2 regions of the Flavonifractor hominis genome follow, and region 1 is predicted to be linked to the other one. Evidence: predicted binding sites of a transcription regulator. Region 1 holds the regulator's gene; the other holds the start of a gene.

Evidence for each region. The regulator Rex, encoded in region 1, represses fermentation and respiration genes when NADH is low (regulators of the CRP and FNR family bind a similar motif). The targets are predictions, from matches to a motif close to ATTGTTAANNNNTTAACAAT.
Region 2: the regulator Rex is predicted to act here: its motif matches at 1,247-1,266, upstream of WMO45_RS09075 (acetyl-CoA C-acetyltransferase).

Annotation. Positions count from the first base shown of each region.
Region 1 is NZ_JBBMFT010000001.1:131,359-134,775, forward strand. Features, by position in the region: gene leuB (3-isopropylmalate dehydrogenase) at 1-971, shown strand, start outside; gene WMO45_RS00690 (redox-sensing transcriptional repressor Rex) at 1,109-1,741, shown strand; gene WMO45_RS00695 (hypothetical protein) at 1,738-2,871, shown strand; gene WMO45_RS00700 (MarR family winged helix-turn-helix transcriptional regulator) at 3,026-3,417, shown strand, end outside.
Region 2 is NZ_JBBMFT010000004.1:306,105-309,521, reverse strand. Features, by position in the region: gene WMO45_RS09080 (ABC transporter permease) at 1-1,183, shown strand, start outside; gene WMO45_RS09075 (acetyl-CoA C-acetyltransferase) at 1,390-2,649, shown strand; gene WMO45_RS09070 (CoA transferase subunit A) at 2,695-3,384, shown strand; gene WMO45_RS09065 (3-oxoacid CoA-transferase subunit B) at 3,384-3,417, shown strand, end outside.

The sequences.
Region 1 (3,417 bases):
TTACTTATGAAGAAGTGCTGCTGGGCGGCTGTGCTACCGACGCGGTAGGGAAGAGCTATCCGGACGGTACGGCGGAGAAGTGCAAGGCCTGTGACGCGGTGTTGCTGGGTGCCGTAGGCGGGCCCAAGTGGGGTGCAGACAAGCCCGCTGAGCAGCGGCCCGAGACTGCCCTGCTGGCCATCCGTAAGGACCTGGGGCTGTATGCCAACCTGCGTCCGGCCACGCTTCGGCCGGCCATGGCAGATGCCTGCCCTCTGAAGAAGGAGACGGCGGAAAAGGGCATTGATTTGATGATGGTGCGGGAACTTACCGGCGGCATTTATTTCGGCCAGCGCGAGAAATATGAGACCCAGGATCGGGGTATGGAAGCTGCAGACCGAATGGCTTACTCTGAGAAGGAGATCGAGCGTATCGGCCGGCGGGCCTTTGAGCTGGCCCGGCTGCGCCGGAGAAAGGTTTCCAGCGTAGACAAAGCCAATGTGTTGGAGACTTCCCGCCTGTGGCGCAGTGTGATGCATCGCTTGGCGGAGGAGTATCCCGACGTACAGTATGAGGACGTGCTGGTGGACAATTGTGCCATGCAGTTGGTCCGCGATCCCGGGCAGTTTGATGTGGTGGTCACAGAGAACATGTTCGGCGATATCCTCTCCGATGAGGCCAGCATGGTTACCGGTTCCATCGGCCTGTTGCCCTCTGCCTCCATTGGGGACAGCGCTCCCGGTCTCTATGAGCCTATCCACGGTTCTGCACCCGATATCGCCGGACAGGATAAGGCCAATCCCATTGCTACCATCCTTTCGGTGGCTATGATGTTCCGCTACTCGTTCCACCTGGCAGCCGAGGCCAACGCAGTGGAGCGTGCGGTGGATGCAGTATTGGCTGACGGTTGGCGTACAGCTGACATCGCCGAGCCCGGGGTAGCTCCCATCGGGACCCGGCAGATGGGTGATCTGATCTGCCGAAATATTTGAATCATTCACTTATAAAACAGGGGCGGCATTCGGGCCGCCCCTGTTGATTTTGTCCTCAGTCGTTGACATCAAAGTAACTTTCGAGTAAACTGATGAGACAGAAAAACAACGTGCTCTGGAACGAGTGTGATGAATTGATGAGGAAGCAGAAGGTATCCACCGCGGTGATCCGTCGCCTGCCGCGGTATTACCGGCATTTGAATGATCTGTATCGGGCGGGAGTGGAGCGTATCTCTTCCAATGCCCTCGGAAAGTCTATGGGATTGACGGCCTCGCAGATCCGGCAGGATCTCTCCTGCTTTGGCGAGTTTGGACAGCAGGGGTATGGTTACAATGTGGAGAGCTTGCGCAGCGAGGTGTCCGATATTCTGGGGATGAACCGGGGCCATACCGCCGTGGTGCTTGGGGCGGGCAACTTGGGTCGGGCACTGATCGAGAATTTTCATTTTGAGCGCTCCGGCGTGATTCTGGCGGCCGCGTTTGACATTGACCGCAGCATCGTGGGGCGGGAGCTTTCCGGTGTACAGGTTTACCATGCCGATCAGCTGGAGGAATATTTGAGTTTGCATCCGGCCAGCATTGGGGTGCTTACCGTGCCGGGCAGTGCGGCGCCCCGCATTGCCGAACGTCTGGTAGGAGCCGGGGTAAGAGGGCTATGGAATTTTACCAATATTGAACTTAATGTCAAAGCACCTGGCCTAGTAGTAGAGGATGTGCATTTTGCAGACAGCCTTTTGGCACTGAGCTACATGATATCGGAGGAGCCATGAAAAAAGCAGCGGCCGCCCTTCTAGCGGCATTGATCCTGGGGAGTACGGTGGCGGTATATGCATCCGGAAGTGTGGAGGAGTCACTGATTTCCCGAAGCTATTTAAATGACACTTATTTGCCCGCTGTACAGCAGCAGGCAGAGCAGCGGGTAGAGCAGCAGACCGGACAGAGTTATCAGGAAGCGTTGGATGCACTCAATGTAGAGCAGTGCGGCTATCTGGTGCAGGCTGGCAGCACGCTGGAATATGCGCAGAGTATGACGGATCTGCGGGTTAAAAAAGGTGATGTGATTGGTCTGAGCACTGGCTCAGGGGCCATGACCCTGGCGGGGAGTGCTGTGCTTTCCAGCGGGGCCGGAGTGGATGTGACAGCGGGACAACAGGTTTCCAATGGTACGGCATTGACAGCCCGTCATCGCTGCCTGGCGGGAGAGGGGGAGCCTGTGACGCTGCTGGTTACCTCAGATACAGCGGTGGTAAGTGTAGAGGGAGCCTATACGATCCTGTCCGGTTCCGGTGTGGACTACAATGCCCTGGCAGACGCACTCAGCGCCATGGGCCTGTTCCGCGGAACCGGAACGGCATACGGAAAGGGATATGATCTGGAAATCCCGCCCACCCGCAGTGTAGGACTGGTGATGTTTCTGCGCCTGATCGGGGAGGAGCAGGCTGCCCTCTCCAGCACAGCAGCCAATCCGTTTGTAGATACGCCGGACTGGTGTGACCGCTATGTGGCCTATGCCTACTCCAAGGGCTACACCAAGGGTGTGGGTACCAGTGCAGCGGGTCAAATGTATTTTGGACCGAATACAGAGATCTCAGCGGGGGAGTATGTGACCTTCCTGCTGCGGGCGCTGGGATATAGCGACAGCGGCACATCGCCCGATTTCTCCTGGGACAACGCCGTGGAGAAGAGCGTACAGTTTGGGGTGTTCAATGAAGCAGAACAGGCCATGCTGGAGGAAGACACTTTCCTGCGGGCACAGGTGGCTTACCTGTCGTACTTTGCTCTGTCCGCTCCCCTTAAAAGTGGCAGTGGAACGCTCCTGGATCAAGTGGCAGCAGGTGGCTTGGACAAGGCATCTGCTCAGGCTGTGATGAGTGCCGTTACTGTATCACGTATCCAGTGAAACTAAAGAAAGTCCCAGCCGCCTTCCGGCGGCTGGGACTTTCTCTATGCTGAAAATAGAAAATCTGTTCGGGACCTTTTTTGGTGTAGTTGTATATTGACAACTGTTAGCAATGCAACTAAAATAAAGAGTACAGAAAGAAAGGAGAGATTAAATGTGCCAGAGGCGCCACGTTGGATATGAAATTAAGGCATTATCCAATCTGTTGCGGCGTAAGGTACTGGAGTTGACTGCACAGCCGGAGTACGATGAGTTTACGGAGATGCAAGGGAAATTGTTGGAATTTCTCTGTCGGAACAAGGACCAGGAGATTTGTCAAAAAGACATTGAAGAGGCCTTTTATATCCGCCGTTCCACGGCTTCGCGGGTATTGAAGCGGATGGAAGAAGAAGGATTTATTGTTCGATGCTCCGTAACCCGGGATGCCAGGCTCAAGCGGGTTATACCGACCGCAAAAGCAGAAGCACTCCACCAACAGATTGAGGCACGCATCCAGAAAATAGAAGAGGTGTTGACCCGAGGGCTGACCCAATCGGAAGTGGATCA
Region 2 (3,417 bases), on a different contig from region 1:
CGCCCATTATTACGGTCTGGGCTATGTGATCCTCTACGCCTTCTTCGGCCTGGGCCTGGCTGTGCTGGCCCTGCTGGTCTACCGCCGCCGACAGCTGGAACGGGCCGGAGATGTGGTGAGTGTGGGCTGGGTCCGGCCGGTGTTCAAGTACGGCGTGGCCTTCTGCTGCGCGGTGAGCCTGGGCACTGCCCTCCACTCCACCCTCTCTTCCCTGCTGCCCTCGGGAACCTGGCCCCTGTTGGCGCTGATGCTGCTGTGCGGCGCAGTGGGCTACTTCATTGCCGAGATGCTGCTGCGCAAGAGCTTCCGCATCTTCTCCCACAGCTGGAAGGGCTGCGTAGCCTTTCTGTGCTGCCTGGGCGTAGCCATGTGTGTGCTGGAGCTGGATCTGCCCGGTTTTGAGAACCGGGTCCCCGACTCCTCCCAGGTGACCTGCGCCTCCATCTCCCGTGTATACTCTGCCCCCCATGACCGCCTGTGGTACGGCTATTATAAGCTGGACGACCCGGAGGAGCTGGAGGCACTCACGGACCTGCACCGCTCCATCGTGGCACATAAGGCCGAACTGGAAAACGACCCCAATCTGCATAGCGAGGACTGGATCTACAACGATGAGGGGGCAAACGTTCAGACCCAGGGTTCCACCTCCCTGCGCATCTGCTATACCCTGGCCGACGGGAGCGAGCTGATCCGCAGCTATGATCTCCCCCTCACTCCCGAACTGCTGGAGGATCCGGATACCCCCGCCGCCCAGCTCTCGGCGCTCATCAATCAGCCCGGTCTGCTGGAAGAGAGCTACTTCTCCGACGTGGATGAAAACAGCCGGCTCATCGACGCCTCCCTCTGCGATCTCTACGATCCCGACAGTGACAGCTATTATACCGTCTACTTCACGGGAGATACGCTGGAGCGGTTGCTGGAGGCCATCCGGGCTGATCTGGCCGATGGCTCTCTTGGCCGGCGCTATCTGCTGGAGGACCAGCAACGGCTGGATAACTGTTATTACTGTGACCTCTCCCTCACTTTCCTGGCCGAGGGTGCCCCTGTGGATGAGGCCTGCACCATTACTATCACCCCCCAGACCACTGCCACCCGCACCCTGGAAGTGCTCACCCAGTACGGCGGTGTGGAACTCTCTCACATGCTGACGCAGTCCCAGTTTAAAACCCGGACCTCGCAATAACAGCCATATGACACGGAGCAGTTCACAAATGTGGACTGCTCCGTGTCTTTTCCGTTTGTGCAAATCGTTAATTTTTTAACAAAACCAAGGAAATGGACGTTTTACATACGCTCTGTAGTTGCTTTTTCACAAACGGCGAGGTATAATCGGTGGTGAAGTCAGCTTTTTTGTTCCGGAAATTGAAACTACATCTGGAGGTATGCACCATGAAAGAAGTCTATGTTGTTAATTGCTGCCGTACTGCGGTCGGCTCCTTCGGCGGCAGCCTGAAGGATACTCCCGCCTCCGATCTGGGCGCTGTTGTGGTCAAAGAGGCGCTCACCCGCTCCGGGCTGAAGCCTGAGCAGGTGGATGAGCTGATGTTCGGCTGTATCCTCACCGCGGCTCAGGGGCAGAACCCCGCCCGTCAGGTGGGTGTGAAGGCCGGCCTGCCCTACTCCGTTCCCGCCTATACGGTCGGCATGGTGTGTGGCTCCGGTATGAAGAGCGTCATTGAGGGCGCCCGCGCCATTATGGCCGGTGACGCCGACGTGATTGTGGCCGGCGGTACCGAGAACATGTCTGCCGCTCCTTACGCCCTCCCCGCCGAGCGCTGGGGCGCCCGCATGGGCGACAAGAAGGTCGTGGACACCATGATCAAGGACGGCCTGTGGGACGCTTACAACAACTATCATATGGGCACCACCGCCGAGAACATTGCCGACGTGTGGGGCATCACCCGTGAGGAGATGGACGCCTTCGCCGCTTCCTCTCAGCAGAAAACCGAGGCTGCCATGGCCGCCGGCAAGTTTGCGGACGAGATCGTACCCGTTATGATCAAGAAGAAGAAGGAAATGGTGGAGTTCAAGGTGGACGAGTTCCCCCGCGCCGGTGTCACCGCTGAGAGCATTGCCAAGCTGAAGGGCGCCTTCCCCGTTGGTCCCGAGGGCGTGGAGGACGAGATCGTCCACACCTTTGAGCCCACCCAGGTCCACGCTGACGACGCCCGCAAGCACGTCCAGCGCGTCACCGCCGCCAACGCCTCCGGCATCAATGACGGCGCTGCCGCCATCGTGCTGGCCAGCGGCGAAGCTGTGGAGAAATACGGTCTGAAGCCCATGGCCAAGCTGGTCAGCTGGGGCCAGGGCGGTGTCGATCCCAAGATCATGGGCGTGGGCCCCGTGCCCGCCTCCCGTCAGGCCATGACCAAGGCCGGCCTGAAGATCGAGGACATCGACCTGGTGGAGGCCAACGAGGCCTTTGCCGCCCAGTCCATCGCCGTCGCCCGTGAGCTGGGCTTCGATATGGACAAGGTCAACGTCAACGGCGGCGCCATCTCCATCGGCCACCCCGTGGGCGCTTCCGGCGCACGCATCATTGTCACCCTGCTGCATGAGATGGCCAAGCGTCCCGAGGCCAAGCGCGGCCTGGCCACCCTGTGCATCGGCGGCGGCATGGGCGTTGCCACCATCTTTGAGAAGTGCTGAGACACCGTCTCTCACATATCAACTAAACGATAGGAGGAAACACCATTGGCTAAATTTGTTTCCCTGGAAGAGGCTGTGGCGCTCATTCCCGATGGCGCCACCATCATGTGCGGCGGTTTTATGGGCTGCGGCAATGCCCACAAGATTATCGACGCCCTGTCCAAATCCGGCAAGGGCAACTTCACTCTGATCTCCAATGACGCCTCTCAGCCCGGCGGTCCTCTGGGCGAGGATTACTACGGCGTGGCCAAGCTGGTCCACAACGGCCAGATCAGCCACCTGATCGCCACCCACGTGGGCCTCAATCCCGAGGTTGCCGTTCGTATGCATGACGGTTCCATGAAGGTGGATCTCATCCCCCAGGGCTCCCTGGCTGAGATGATCCGGGCCGGCGGCGCCGGTCTGGGCGGCGTGCTCACTCCCACTGGCGTCGGCACCATTGTGGAGGACAACAAGGACTTTGTCCTGGGCAAGGTCACCGTGGACGGCCGCGAGTACCTGCACATGCGCCCGCTGCGGGCCGATGTGGCGATCATCTGCGGTCACAAGATCGACAAGGCCGGCAACGTCTGGTACAAGGGCACCACCCGGAACTTCAGCCTGCCCATGGCTACTGCCGCCGACCTGGTCATCGCCGAGGCCGACGAGGTCGTGGAGATCGGCGAGATTGCGCCGGAGAACGTGCATACCTACGGCGTGTTCGTGGACTACGTTGTGGATGGAGGGAAGGCATAATGGATCGTTCTGAAATCAAGGGCTTTATCGCCA